Regions from separate parts of the Vibrio sp. nBUS_14 genome, predicted to be linked through region 2. Evidence: predicted binding sites of a transcription regulator. Region 2 holds the regulator's gene; the other holds the start of a gene.
What was found. Region 2 encodes CRP, which controls carbon source genes, mostly activating them, when cyclic AMP is high. Its sites were predicted from a motif close to TGTGANNNNNNTCACA; they were not measured.
Positions count from the first base shown of each region.

Region 1: the regulator CRP is predicted to act here: its motif matches at 5,088-5,103, upstream of deoD (purine-nucleoside phosphorylase).

Region 1 is NZ_CP179207.1:512,826-520,407, reverse strand. It holds gene ACMAZD_RS19925 (SGNH/GDSL hydrolase family protein) at 379-1,629, shown strand; gene ACMAZD_RS19920 (DEAD/DEAH box helicase) at 1,797-3,128, opposite strand; gene ACMAZD_RS19915 (Lpp/OprI family alanine-zipper lipoprotein) at 3,491-3,757, shown strand; gene ACMAZD_RS19910 (L,D-transpeptidase family protein) at 3,875-4,873, opposite strand; gene deoD (purine-nucleoside phosphorylase) at 5,220-5,930, shown strand; gene ACMAZD_RS19900 (transposase) at 6,013-7,482, shown strand.
Region 2 is NZ_CP179206.1:3,383,442-3,391,023, reverse strand. It holds gene astD (succinylglutamate-semialdehyde dehydrogenase) at 1-881, shown strand, start outside; gene ACMAZD_RS16035 (DUF1338 domain-containing protein) at 1,140-1,931, shown strand; gene crp (cAMP-activated global transcriptional regulator CRP) at 2,136-2,768, opposite strand; gene ACMAZD_RS16025 (phosphoribulokinase) at 3,010-3,879, opposite strand; gene ACMAZD_RS16020 (YheU family protein) at 3,957-4,169, opposite strand; gene ACMAZD_RS16015 (hydrolase) at 4,271-5,263, opposite strand; gene ACMAZD_RS16010 (TIGR02444 family protein) at 5,538-6,008, opposite strand; gene ACMAZD_RS16005 (ABC transporter ATP-binding protein) at 6,005-7,582, opposite strand, start outside.

The sequences.
Region 1 (7,582 bases), on a different replicon from region 2:
GTTGATGATTTTATAAAACAGAAAGTAGCAACTCGATATTTGTGATATTGAACTTGAATTAAACAGTTGTGATGAACATTGATCCCACCAAAGTCACAATAAACGAAAAAACAAGTAAGTAATTGATTAATAATCATTAAGTGAGATAACTATTAATATTGAATGTTAATAAAGTAGGTATGGACTCTCGTCCAGAGAAAAATTAAAGAACGCAAAGGCGTTGAAAGTTGGATCTGTGCAACAATTATGACACTTGCTTCATATGAGTTATTGACGCAACAATGAGTAATGTTCAATACATTGTCTAAATGATATTTATTCTTATTATTAATAATAAAGTAATTAACCTTACTTACTTTGCTAAATGAGTACTCTAAAATGAAGAAAATGATCTTGGTATTTACGTTGACAATGCCTCTAATTGCATCAGCTATCGCAGATACATCAATGCCTCTAGATTCAACAATTCCTGACGAAGTAGCACAAGGGCAGATGCTTGATACACGATCATATATCAGATGCTGGTACCGAACCGACATATCGAATGACTCCGTTGCAACTGATTGGAAATGGGCAAGAAACGAAGATGGCAATTACTACACTATAGATGGATATTGGTGGTCGCCTTCATCGTATAAAAACATGTTCTTTAGTGGAACACCACAATCAGAAATGGAACAACGTTGCGAAGAGACACTAGACATCCAGCATGATGCCGCCGACATCACTTATTTTGCAGCAGACAGTCGCTTCTCCTATAACCACTCAATATGGACGAATGACGAAGAACTCCAAGATAATAAAATTAATCGAATCATCACCTTTGGGGATAGCCTTTCTGATACTGGAAACGTATTCAACGGTTCGCAATGGGTTCTTCCGAATGCCAACTCATGGTTCTTAGGTCACTTCTCAAATGGCTTAGTCTGGACTGAGTACCTAGCTAGAGAGAAAAACATACCTCTGTATAACTGGGCAGTTGGTGGGGCAGCAGGCACAAATCAGTATGGAGTCCTCAAAGGAGTTTATGACCAAGTCACGTCGTACCTGAAATACATGGAAGCCGCAAAGAATTACCGTCCAGAAAACTCATTATTTACTTTGGAGTTCGGCCTTAACGACTTTATGAATTACGAACGATCGGTGGCTGATGTAAAAGCTGATTTCAGCAGTGCTCTAATTCGTTTAACAGGAAGTGGTGCTCAAAACATTTTGCTCTTCACCCTCCCTGACGCCACAAAAGCTCCACAATTTAAATACTCAACAGAAGACGAAATTTCTATTGTGCATTGCAAAATAATTGAGTTTAACCTCTTCATCAAAGAGCAAGCTGAGTATTACCAAGCTAGGGGAGTCAATGTCGTACTTTTCAATGCTCATGATCTGTTTAACCACATTACTGAAAACCCGCAGCAGCATGGATTTCTGAACGCTACGGATGCATGTTTAGATATTCAACGCCATTCGGCTTCCGATTACTTATATCGCCATAGCTTGACTAATGATTGCGCGACCTATGGCTCAGACCGCTATGTGTTTTGGGGGGTGACGCACCCAACTACCGCAATCCATAAATATCTAGCGGATAATATTCTCATGTCTTCATTTTCGACCTTCGACTTTGAATAGATGCAAAGATAAGAGTCCTTTCAAGCTTTTCAGAAATTAAAAGAGCATAGGGCAAGATAAAGAGAGACGAGAAATAGACAAAATACCGATACAAAAAAACCGCCATCATTGGCGGTTTTTATTTGCATCAACCTTTCAAAGCTAAGCTTTTAGGTCACGCAAGTTGATTACTCGTCGTCCACTTTTGGTGCGACTTTCTTCTTAGGGATAAACACGGTATCACCCACAGCCACATTTTGGTGGAAGCTCTTATCGCGCTTAACCGGTTTCTTAGGCGTTTTCTTAACTTGGGTGTTGGTCTTCTTCTTCGCAGGCCCGCCTTTAGCAAAAGCAGGTTTACGAGGCTTAATACCTTTAAATTTACCTTTCAAGCCTTCAAGTACTGAGAAAGTCAGATCTTGTTGAAGGTAAAGCTCAACACGCTTAAAGCTGTCCCAGTCTTTTGGACCAACTAAAGAGATCGCATCACCTTTGTTACCTGCACGACCAGTACGACCAACGCGGTGCACGTACTCTTCTGTATGCTTAGGCATATCAAAGTTAATCACGTGGCTTACGTTTGGAATATCGATACCACGTGAAGCAACATCGGTTGTTACCAAGATCTTGTAAACCGCACGCTCAAATTGGCTCATGATGGCATTACGTTGCGTTTGGTTTAAGTTGCCGCTCAATGCCACAGCTTTGAGCTTCTTCTCGTTCAACTTATCCGTTAGACGGTCAGTATCGGCACGAGTTGCAGTGAAGATCATCACCTGACGGTATTCAGCTTCTTCAATCACACGATCCAAGATCGCTTCTTTGTGATCAAGATGGTCACAAAGGTAAAACTTCTGAGTGATATCAAGGTGCTGTTCGTTAGAAACACCAACAGAGATACGCTTAGGTGCGTCAAGCATTTCATTTGCAATGCCATTCACTTCCGCGTGATCAAGCGTCGCAGAGAACATCAACGTTTGACGACGACGGTGCTTAGCTGCATTCGCAATGCGACGTAACTCAGGTGCGAAACCTAAATCCAGCATACGGTCAGCTTCATCAAGGATTAGCGTTTCAACACCATCTAAAAACAGTGAGCGGTGCTCAAGGTGATCCGCAAGACGACCTGGAGTCGCAACAATAAAACGAGGGTACTTACGTAGAGCTTTAACTTGGTCGTTAAAGTTTTCGCCACCCAAGATAAGTGTGGCTTCGTAAGACAGACCGCCAAGCATGCTACGCAGCTCGCCGTAAACTTGTTTTGCTAGCTCACGAGTAGGAGCCAAAATTACACCACGAGGATCTTTAGCAGAAAACGCTTTTGTTTTTAATGCTTTATGTATCATCGGCAACACAAACGCCAATGTTTTTCCTGATCCCGTTTTTGATGAAGCCAATAGATCCTTACCAGCAATAGCAACAGGGATCGCTTTTGATTGGATCTCTGTCGCCTTCTTGAAGTCGTAATGTTTTAAGTTCTTCAGTAAGCGGTTATCTAAGCCTAAATCTTTAAAGTGCAAAGGACTCTCCAGTCATGATGGTATTGAATAAAATTAATTTAACGTGACATGATACCGCGAAAGTACTTTATAAGGATAGAGATCACAGTAAATTTATCCCTTTATCTAATGTTAGCCAGAATATTGTATGTACCGCGAACAAAGGGGTGACTCACCTTTTCACTGTATTATTACCGAGCCACACACGTCATCTCAAAAGTGAGACTGATTGTGATGCCTAGCTAATTACCTCAAAAATTTAGCAATTTCTTTAGTTATTGTTTTTGCAGTTAAAAAATTAGTCGCTACAATCATTAATGAAGCGACTATATGATAAAGAATGTATAGCGCATCTTTTGATGATAAATAAGCAAGGAGTTCTTATGAATAAGATGTTAATCGCAGCTGCAGCCTCAGTATTTATTTTAGCAGGTTGTTCTTCAGAGCCTGAAGAAGCAGCGATATCAGAAATGGACCAACTAACTAACCAAGTTGCTGAGCTAACCAGCGAAGTAGAAGCACTTAAGAGTGACAAAGCGGCTGCTGAAATGAAAGCTCAAGAAGCATCAGCTGCGGCTATGGCAGCAAAAGAAGAAGCGGATCGAGCTAACGACCGTATCGACAACATTGCTGAGTCTTACACTAAGTAGTTGAGATAGAAGCTCAATGAAGCTGTAGATTTCAAAAGACGTATATACATACAGTAAATTGAAAACACCACCTCTTTTCGAGGTGGTGTTTTTTTATTGAGAGAGGATGGTTCATTTTTAAAACTCAATCACAGGTGGTGCGATTTCAACAGGCACACCGTTTTGAGCAAAGATCACCGCTTTCGCCTTTGAATTAGAAAGATCTGCGTCTTCAAGCCACCATTTTAATTCAACAGGGATTTGCAGTAATTTCTTAGAGCCATCACTTCGCGTCAATGGTTCATGAGCTTCAACAAATACACTTCTATCGGGCTCTAAAGACACCTTAATCGGCTCGTCGATTATTGTGACTTGTTCACCACGACTCACCTGTTCAAAAAGCCACTCAATATCTTTAGGTTCCATACGGATACACCCAGAACTCACTCGCAAGCCAATACCAAAGTCTTTATTGGTACCGTGTATCAGATAATCACCAGCACCATAAGCAAGTCGCAATGCATATTCACCTAAAGGATTTTCAGGCCCAGCAGGAACCACTCTTGGTAACTCTATCCCTTTCTCTAAGTACTCTTTACGGATTGAGTTTGGAGGAGTCCAAGTCGGGTTTGAACGTTTTTGGCTTATCTTGGTGATCATCTCGGGAGTATCACGCCCTACTCGACCAATACCGACCGGGAACACATGCACCTGATTCTTCTCAGGCTCAAAGTAATACAATCTCAACTCAGCAAGATTAATCACAATGCCCTTTCTCGGAGTGTCCGGCAGAATCAAAAAGCTAGGAATGCTTAACACATAACCTTCAGCAGGAAGAAAAGGATCGACCCCTTTGTTTGCCGCCATCAAAGAGAGGAAGCCAATATCGTATTGCTTTGCGATAATAGCCAACGTTTCACCCGCTGCGACTTGATGTTGCTGTATTCTGCCCACAATACGACTTTCTTTTGGTGGCAACTCAAAAGTTGCAGCAGACCCCCACGACGGAATCATCGCGCCTGCGAGTAGAAGAGTTGTTACCAGACTGAACAAAGTCTTTCTCACAGTATGCAAAGCGATCTTGCGCAGTTGTATTTTCATAGCGAGCAAAGGCATCAAGTTAGCGCAATACGACATACAATTCCTTGGTTTGTCTTTTATCAAAGTTTAGATTATCGCTGATCAAACGTCTCTACAATGTATTGTTGTCTCTAAACTAATATGCAATAGGTTTATATTTTGAGATTTTTCTGTAGATAGCTTGCAAATTACCCATACAAAATCGATTGCCTTTAAGGTTTCAACACATTTGGTTATCAATATTAATAAAACTATAATGCCGGATCTATTTTGTGACTAAAGTCTCACGAGACCTCGTTTTAACTCGCTAATATTGCCTCAACAAAACGAATTCAATTCAACAGAATCGGTAATTGATTAAATCCTGTTCCTATAATTACCGTTTAAACTTTGGAGAACGACCATGGCTACACCTCATATTAATGCTCAAGCTGGTGATTTCGCAGAAACAGTACTTATGCCGGGCGATCCGCTTCGCGCAAAATACATTGCTGAAACATTCCTTGATGACGTGAAGCAAGTTTGTGACGTTCGCAACATGTTTGGTTACACAGGCACTTACAAAGGTAAGAGAGTTTCTGTCATGGGCCACGGTATGGGTATCCCATCTGCTTGCATCTATACACACGAGCTTATCGCTGAGTACGGTGTAAAGAACGTAATTCGCGTAGGTAGCTGTGGTGCAGTACGTGACGACGTTAAACTAATGGACGTTGTTATCGGTATGGGTGCTTCTACTGACTCAAAAGTAAACCGTATTCGTTTCAACAACCATGACTTCGCTGCTATCGCTGATTTTGGTCTTCTAGAAGAAGCAGTAAGCCAAGCACGTGCTCAAGAAGTTCCAGTTAAAGTTGGTAACGTATTCTCTGCAGACCTTTTCTACACTCCAGAAGCTGACCTTTTCGAAAAAATGGAAAAACTAGGCATCCTTGGTGTTGATATGGAAGCGGCTGGTATCTACGGTGTTGCTGCGGATCTTGGTGCTAAAGCGCTAACAATCCTAACAGTATCTGACCACATCATCCGTGGTGAGAAACTAAGATCAGAAGAGCGTCAAAAATCTTTCAACGACATGATGAAAGTTGCTCTAGAGACTGCAATCAACATCTAACGATTTGATAAAAGATACATTGAAAAGCGTTACCCCGCAGACAAGCTCATTTGGCTGCTCAAATAATCCCGAGGGGGAGATCGTGTCTAACGACAAGCTGCCAAAAGATGCGGATGGTTTGCAACTCAACTTTTGTAAAACATTGGCGTGTGACAACTTTGGCTTGAGCGATGCAAAACGGTATGTTTTGCAACACGCTAACCCTAAGCGTCCAGCGATGGTTTGTCGTGAATGTGGAGCTTTCCCCCCCTTACTTAACAATCGTGAAGTGTTAAGCGAACTTCATCGCCTGAGACAACTTCACAGCGATGGCCTTCCTGCTTGCCGCAATGATGATTGCGATAACTTTGGCCTATCGGTTCATACCCACAAACATCTTTATCATGCTTTCGGTTACAGCGGTGACAGGCAGCGTTATCGATGCAAAGATTGCCAATCAACCTTCGTTGATAAGTGGTCAGGATCCAATAAAAAACTTCAGTTTCAAGAAAACCTCATGGGCTTATTGTTCATGGGCTATTCCGTACGTGAAATCTGTAGAAAACTCGAGATCAATCCAAAAACTTTCTATGATCATGTTGACCATATCGCGAGCCGTTGCCGTCGCAAATTAGCGATGATCGATGCTCGATGGGTTAATCATGCCAAAGACTATCAACTTGCTTCCCATTATCAGCGCTTACAACCACAAAGTAATAACGGTGTGGTCTGGATCGCAACGGGCGAAGCGCATTCTGGCTATATCCTTTGCCAACATGTCAATTACTCTCAGAATGAAGAGCCTACGGGAAATGTTGACCACAACCCGTACGACGATGTGGCACGCTTTGTCTCAAAAGACCACTCATCAGAGGCAAACCTCGAACTTCCTCATCCTTCTGAGAAGTTGAAAGAGCGTATTGAGCAACAGTATCAAGTGATCCTTGCGAGAGGCAACGTTGAGGACCCTATGGGCAACCTCACTACGTTTAGCTATCCGTCTAAAGGGGCACTCATTCGACCGCCTTACACCTCTTATGCACACTTCTTACATGTGTTGGATATGTGTGATGAGAGTAAGCATGTCGCCATTTATATGCCACAAGACCCATTACTAAGATCTGCCGCCCTAAGCGTTTGTTTGCCGCGTATACAGAGTCAAAATATTGATCTTATGTATGTAGAGGAAGATCTTGGCTGGCAAGACGATCAAAGTTTTGAAAAGATCGACATTGTACACATGAGTTGGTGGCGCGATCGCTGGGCTATTGCCAATCAAGGTGATAGCCAGAAAGGTATTTGCTACCTAACAGGTAACAATCCAGAACCAAAACAGTGGTTTAATACTGCATCTATTCAACAAACTAAGTTCTATCAACAACGCTTCCAAGTTCTGTTTGATAGCTTCATTAATGAGCCTAGGCGTAAACTTCGTCCAGGTGGCATTCTTCCATTACTCGACATATTCAGAGCTTGGCACAATCTGTGCTATCAAGATAAGCAAGGGCTAACTGCGGCACAACGTTTAGGCGTAACTGAGCAGCCATTAACCCTAAAGCAACTACTTTCATAGACAGCTATAAACTAGACATTTATTTGGGAACTCATTGATTTTAAAGTAACAACATGAGGTAACACCCATAAATAGAAAAGATACATGTTCCTTATATGCT
Region 2 (7,582 bases):
TGATCAATCTAGTGCAAGGCGCGAAAGAGACAGGTATTGCACTAGCCGATGCTAAAGGTCTTGATGGCGTGCTATTCACGGGTAGTGCTAATACCGGTCATATCCTTCACCGTCAATTCGCAGGTCAACCGGGCAAGATGCTGGCGCTAGAGATGGGTGGCAACAACCCGATGGTGATCAGTGACCAGTTTGGTGATGCTGACGCGACGGTTTATACCATCATTCAATCGGCTTTCATCAGTGCGGGTCAACGTTGTACATGTGCTCGTCGTTTGTATGTTCCTGTTGGCGAGAAGGGCGATCAATTGCTCGATAAGCTCGTTGCGGCTACCTTGAAGATTCGTGTTGAGCAGCCATTCGCTGAGCCCGCACCCTTCATGGGCCCACAAATCTCTGAAGCGGCAGCTAAGTTCATTCTGGACGCGCAAGCTAATCTGCAATCACTAGGTGGTGTAAGCCTAGTCGAAGCAAAAGCGGGCGAAGCGGCGTTTGTTTCTCCGGGTATTATCGATGCAACCAACATTGCTGAGTTGCCAGATGAAGAGTACTTCGGCCCATTGCTGCAAGTGGTTCGTTATCAATCGCTAGAGCAAGCGGTTGAATTGGCTAATGACACGCGCTTTGGTTTGTCTGCCGGTTTAGTATCAACAGACGATTCAGAGTGGGAATACTTCGTTGATCATATCCGTGCGGGTATTGTTAATCGTAATCGCCAGCTAACAGGCGCAAGTGGTGATGCACCATTTGGCGGCCCGGGTGCTTCAGGCAACCTACGCCCAAGTGCTTACTACGCGGCGGACTACTGTGCTTACCCAATGGCGTCAATGGAAGGTGGTGAAACTCAACTGCCAGCTACGTTTAGCCCTGGTATTGAGCTGTAGTTTTGGCTTTTAAGCTATAACTTGATGAATCACAAGCTTATGAGCTCTAGGTTCATGAATAACAGATTCATTGGTTAATTGTGTAATAAGGAAGCGGTGTTATCGCTTCCTCTTTTCACCCACGTCCGACACCTCGATTGGGCGGTAGATAATAATAGAACAAGTATGTCACAGGCTGATGGCTGCTGACTCTATGTCCAGCCTCTTCCTTTCTAATCCAAATTACTAGCTTGCTAGAACCTCTAACAAGGAGTCACCATGACGCCCGATCTACTCTTTAAATCACTATGGGACGATTATATTCACAGGCTGTGTCCATCGGCTGAGAAAGTGCATCACTTGCTGAAAGAAGACGAAGCTCTGATTAATGATCACATTGCACTGCGTACTTTCAATGTTGCACCGCTAGGTATTGAAACATTGGCTAAACCTTTCTTTGAGTTAGGTTACAAGGCGTGTGGCGATTACTTATTTGAGAGCAAGAAGCTAGTGGCTAAGCACTACGAGCACCCAGATCCAAACCAACCAAAAGTGTTCATTAGTGAGTTGAAAGTAGAAGAGTGTTCAAGTGATCTGCAACAGATTGTTGCTAAGTTGGTTGAGCAAGTTGACGCAAGTAAGCTTCAAGGCCATGAATTCTTGTTTGGTGGTCGTCTTTGGGATTTGAATTTCGCAGATTTCCAAGTGCTAGCAAAAGAGAGTGAATACGCTTCTTGGCTCGCAGCTCATGGTTACGGTGCAAACCACTTTACGGTGAGTGTTAATCAACTCGACGCTTTTGATGAAGTGCAGTCAGTGAATGATTACCTGAGCGAGTCAGGCTTCACGGTCAATGCGTCTGGTGGTGAGGTTAAAGGCTCTCCAGAGGTCTTATTAGAGCAATCATCAACAATGGCAGACAAAGTCCCAGTTTCATTTGTTGAAGGCAATGAGATGATTCCCGGTGGTTTCTATGAGTTCGCTAAGCGTTATGCGATGGCCAATGGTGAGCTTTATACAGGATTCGTTGCAGCATCAGCGGATAAGATCTTCGAAAGCACCAACGGTTAAAGAAAGATACGAGCATGTGCTTTGCCCTAGAGATACGGTTACGCTTCGCTTCGAAAGTGTTTGCGCTTGGAAGCAGTAACTGTCCCATTCGTATCTTGTATCTTGTATCTTGTATCTTGTATCTGCTCTCTAGACCTTGGAAAACAAAAAAGCCACCAAATTTGCATTTGGTGGCTTTCAAATTTTTGGCTCAGCTAATCGAGATTAACGAGTGCCGTATACCACGATAGTCTTACCGTGTGCAGAAATTAGGTTCTGCTCTTCAAGCATTTTCAAGATACGTCCTACTGTCTCACGAGAACAACCAACGATCTGGCCAATCTCTTGACGAGTGATCTTGATTTGCATGCCGTCAGGGTGAGTCATTGCATCTGGCTGTTTCGCTAGGTTAAGTAGCGTTTGAGCGATACGACCTGTTACGTCAAGGAACGCTAAGTCACCAACTTTTTGGCTAGTTACTTGTAGACGGTTTGCCATTTGCGCTGAAAGGCGCATTAGGATATCTGGGTTCACTTGAATAAGTTGACGGAATTTCTTGAACGAAATTTCAGCTACTTCACAAGGAGATTTTGCACGAACCCATGCAGTACGCTCTTGGTCTTCTTCGAAAAGTCCAAGTTCACCGATGAAGTCGCCTTGGTTTAGGTAAGAAAGAATCATTTCCTTACCTTCTTCGTCTTTAATAAGAACAGCCACAGAACCTTTAACGATGTAGTACAAGGTTTCTGCCTTTTCACCAGCATGAATCAAAGTACTTTTTGAAGGGTACTTATGAATATGACAGTGTGAAAGGAACCACTCTAATGTTGGATCGGTTTGAGGTTTACCTAGAACCATAATATCTCACTTCCTCTGCAGGGTATGCTTGCCGCTTTCCGTATTTTAGCTAAGCCTGAATTGACTCAGTTAGGATAAGAGCACTCGTTGAGTGCTGCAAGCTATCTTGTGTCTCGTTTAAGAATAGTATCCTTTTTCAGGTACTATTTCTTGATTTTAATCGTGGCCAAGCTACGATTTTTTACGCAAAATTGTGCACATGATCACGGTATGAAAAGTAATCAACCAGAATGTCGTTTTGTTAACCTATTTTTCCGGTTTCGATGAGTTGTTGCAAGATTGGCCTTACAATGAGCTCCATAGCAAAACTCATTTTGCCTCCTGGCACTACAAGCGTGTTATGACGTGACATAAATGAGCCATCAATCATAGCCAAAAGATAAGGGAAATCGACGTTTTTGATACCGCGCAAACGTATAACCACGAAGCTTTCGTCTAAACTTGGAATCCCTTTGGCGTTCAGTGGATTCGATGTATCTACGGTTGGAACACGCTGAAAGTTGATATGAGTGCGCGAAAACTGCGGGGTAATGTAGTTAAGGTAATCATCCATTGAGCGAACAATCGAGTCCATCACCGCTTCGCGAGAGTGCCCACGATCGCGTGTGTCACGAACGAATTTCTGGATCCACTCCAAGTTTACGATAGGTACCATGCCGATCAACAGGTCGACGTATTGCGAGACGTTAATGTCTCCATCGACTACACCACCATGAAGGCCTTCATAGAACATCACATCCGAGTTTTCAGGGATCTCTTGCCATGGCGTAAAGGTGCCAGGCATTTGGTTGTAAGGAACGGCTTCATCGAAGGTATGTAGATAACTGCGGACTTTGCCCGTGCCTTCATTACCGTATTGACGGAAGAACTCTTCTAATGCGCCAAAATCGTTAGCTTGTGGACCAAAGTAGCTGATGTGCTTACCTTGTTCGCGTGCCTTACGGATCTCGACATCCATCTCTGGTCGAGTGAAGCGATGGAAACTATCCCCTTCAACCCAAGCTGCCTTCACGTCCATCATATTGAACATTTTACGGAAGGCTTCTGAGGTAGTGGTGGTGCCGGCTCCAGATGAACCCGTCACTGCAATAATTGGATGTTTAGCGGACATGACAACCCTTGTCTTTTGAGTAACTTACTTGTTAGCAATCGTTTACCACTATAACACGGCTCCTGTATGAGCGCAGCTTAGAAGCATTTTGTGACTTGAATATCAACGGTTTCATGGAGCTCAGAAAACACGATGCTGACTTCCTTTGAGGCTAATTGATGTTTCACTTGGTCAATCTTGTTTTGCAGTGAAACCTCTACGTCACCGTAGTCTGTGCCTTCACGCAGCACGAATTCTTTAATGAGGTTTTCCAGCGTTTCTGGTGCGATGTCTTGCCATGGGATGATCATAAATACTTCTCTCTTTTATGTTCATGGATATGTTCATTAATAGGTTTATTGATGTGTTGATCAGTGTGTCTACCACTCAGCCCTTAACAAAGGCTTCGCCATTATGCCGAATCTTGAATACTTTCATAGTAGGCGGGTAATGCTTCTTCTAACCAAAACCTTGGTTTGAGCGTGCTACCAGTAATGAACCCCACATGGCCGCCTTTTTGAAACAGACGATAATCGATATTGTCCGGTAGAACGAATTTTGGAATTACATCATCGGTCATGAAAGGATCGTCTTTCGCATGAATGATCTGTGTGGGCAGTTTAATCCGATTCAATTTAGGCAATGCAGAACATTGGGCATAGTAGTCCTGAGCATTCTTGAACCCGTGCAGAGGCGCAGTAATCCGTTCATCAAACTCATACAGCTTGTCTATCTTCTTAATGGTTTCGGCGGTGATACCGAGCTTTTCTTGCAGCAGCTTAATCTTTTTCAAGGCATTAGATTTGAGAGAGTTGAGCAGGTACTTTTTATAGAGCTTAGAGAAACCTCGCTCAATACGACTAGAGCAACAAGCCAGATCAAAAGGTGCAGAGACAATCGTCGCCGCCGACAGCAATGGGTCGTCCGCGTACTCAGCCAAATAGTTCGCCAGCATGTTACCGCCCAAAGAGATACCAACCGCTACCTTAGGGTTATTGGGGAACTGGGCGTGTAGATGTCTTAGGAAAAAGCGCGCATCTTCGACTTCACCTGAATGGTAAGCGCGAGCCAAGCGATTGGGCTTTCCGCTGCAGCCTCTGAAGTGCATCATCACTGATAGCCAGCCATCTTTAGCAAAGGCATTCATCAGTCCGTTGGCATAAGGGCTTTCAAAGCTTCCCTCTAAGCCATGGAATAGAACGAATATCGGCTTGTTACTTCGAACCTCATTACTTGGGGTGTCACCCTCTAGCGTTTCGCTCCAAGCAAGATCGAGAAAGTCACCGTCGGGTGTTTCTAAGGTTTGCCATTGAGGGTCAAACAATGCCTGCTTTCTAATAAACCGTGGCACTAAGGTTTGTAAGTGCGGATTCGATAAACCAGCGGCTGCGGTAAATATTGTCATAAAACAGTCCATGCTTCTTTTATGGGCTTTGTAAAGTATTGAGCTTTTGGCGAAACGCCCACGTTTTTATTTGAGCTTGGTTGATTCTCGGTATAAGTGCAAGGGTTTCACTGATACGGGTTACAAAAACAGGGCGTAGGTAACTAGTTGAATATTTTCGAGATTGAGCTTCAAACATATTGCCAATCATGCGCGCCAATCCCGTGTGAAAATGAAGAGCGATACTACCAAGGTAAGCTTGGATCTTGATTGAAGATAAGAGAAAGTAAACGCGTTAGGGTTGAGGTGCTGGTTCAGAAAAAGCGTCGTAGAGGTTTTCAGCCCCCAATAAACGACAGTATTGAAAAGCGAGTGGTGATTGCTGGTTAGCCGTAAGCTGAAGAGAGTTAATGCAGTCGACGAGATCAGATTGCTGTTGCTTCTCTAACTGAAGTTCAAATTGGAGAGCTTCACGGTAGAGGGAATCGACGACTTGAGGTTTGAGGTGCTTACGCAGCTCTCGATAGCTATGAAGCAGGGTTTCAGAGCGGCTTAAGCACTGTTGTACCTTGTGCCACTCTTCTTCGGAAAAAGACAATTGTTGCTCATCAAGCCATTTGAGAAGCAGCAGTAGATTGACGTTGCCGTGGAACTGGTTTTGCAAAGCTAGGCACGCATCCTTTACACCGCGCACACTGTAATACTGAAGGCTAAATTGCCATAGTCGTTCCAGTGTTAGTGATATTGGGGCGTGCTCTGGGCTCATAAGCTATCCATATCCTGTTCCATCTGCTCAAGCTCTTCTTGAGTGGACATCCAATCTATTTCAACTTCTTCTAGCTGTGACTTACTGCTCGCTTGTAGAGCGAGCACTTTGTTCAGTTTAGCCTTATTTTCAGCTTCATACAGTGAAGTGTCGGATAATTCTTGCTCGGCTTCTTCAAGAGCCTGCGTCAGCTTATCCATTTGCTTTTCAAATTGAGTTAGCTTTTTACGAAGTGGTGCAGTTAGTTTTCTGAACTCGGCCTCTTTGCGTTTCTGCTCTTTTTTCGCAGCTGCACTGTTGGTGCCGTCTTTCGCTGGTACCAATGCTTGCGCTTCTTTGCGCTCAACTTTTTGTTGTTCAGTTAGCCACTTGTAGTAATCGCTTAGGTCACCATCAAACGGTGCCACTTGGCGATCATGTACTAGATATAAGTCATCGGTGGTAGCACGCAGTAGGTAACGGTCGTGCGATACGATAATCATCGCGCCTTCGAACGTCTGCAATGCAAAAGTCAGCGCCTGACGCATGTCGAGATCCAAGTGGTTAGTTGGTTCATCGAGTAGCAATAGGTTAGGCTTTTGCCATACCAGTAGCGCCAATACCAAACGCGCTTTTTCACCACCTGAGAATGGCGCCACTTTATCCAGTGCTTTTTCACCTTGGAAGCCAAAGCTACCTAGGTAATCACGCAGTTGTTGTTCTGTGTGCTTAGGCGCAATCTGCATCATGTGTTGCAACGGTGTTTCTTCTGGGTGCAGCGTTTCTAATTGGTGCTGTGCGAAGTAGCCAATTTTAATGCCTTGCGAATAGCTCAGTTCACCGCCTTGCTGCTTCAATTCACCTGAAAGCAGTTTTATGAGCGTTGATTTACCTGCGCCATTTCGACCAAGTAGACCAATTCGGCTACCCGGAACGAGATTTAGGCGAATCTTTTCTAGTATAAGATTGTCGTCGTAGCCTGCAGATACCTCGTCCATCATCATGATTGGGTTTGGTAGCGCATCTGGCTCTCTGAACTCAAAGCTGAATGGGTTATCAAACTGAGCAGGTAACACTTGTTCCATTTTCTCAAGCGCTTTAATACGGCTTTGCGCTTGGCGAGCCTTTGAAGCTTTGTAGCGGAAACGGTCAATGTAGCTCTGCATGTGAGCCATTTGCTTCTGCTGCTTCTGGAACATCGCTTGTTGCAGAAGCAGCTTTTGCGCTCGTTGAGTTTCAAACGATGAGTAGTTACCCGTGTATTCGTTAAGCTGTTGGTTTTCAACATGGACGATACGGTTGACGATAGGGTCTAAGAAGTCTCTATCGTGCGAGATAAGCACTAGCGTGCCCGGGTAGGTTTGTAACCAGCGCTCTAGCCACATTACTGCGTCTAAATCCAAGTGGTTGGTAGGCTCATCAAGCAGCAATAAGTCACTGCGACACAGTAGAGCTTGCGCTAGGTTCAAACGCATACGCCAACCACCAGAGAACTTAGTCAGGTTCCATGTCATTTGTTCTTGGCTAAAGCCTAGGCCATCCAACAACTCGGCAGCGCGTGCCTTGATGCTGTAACCACCAATGGTTTCGATCTT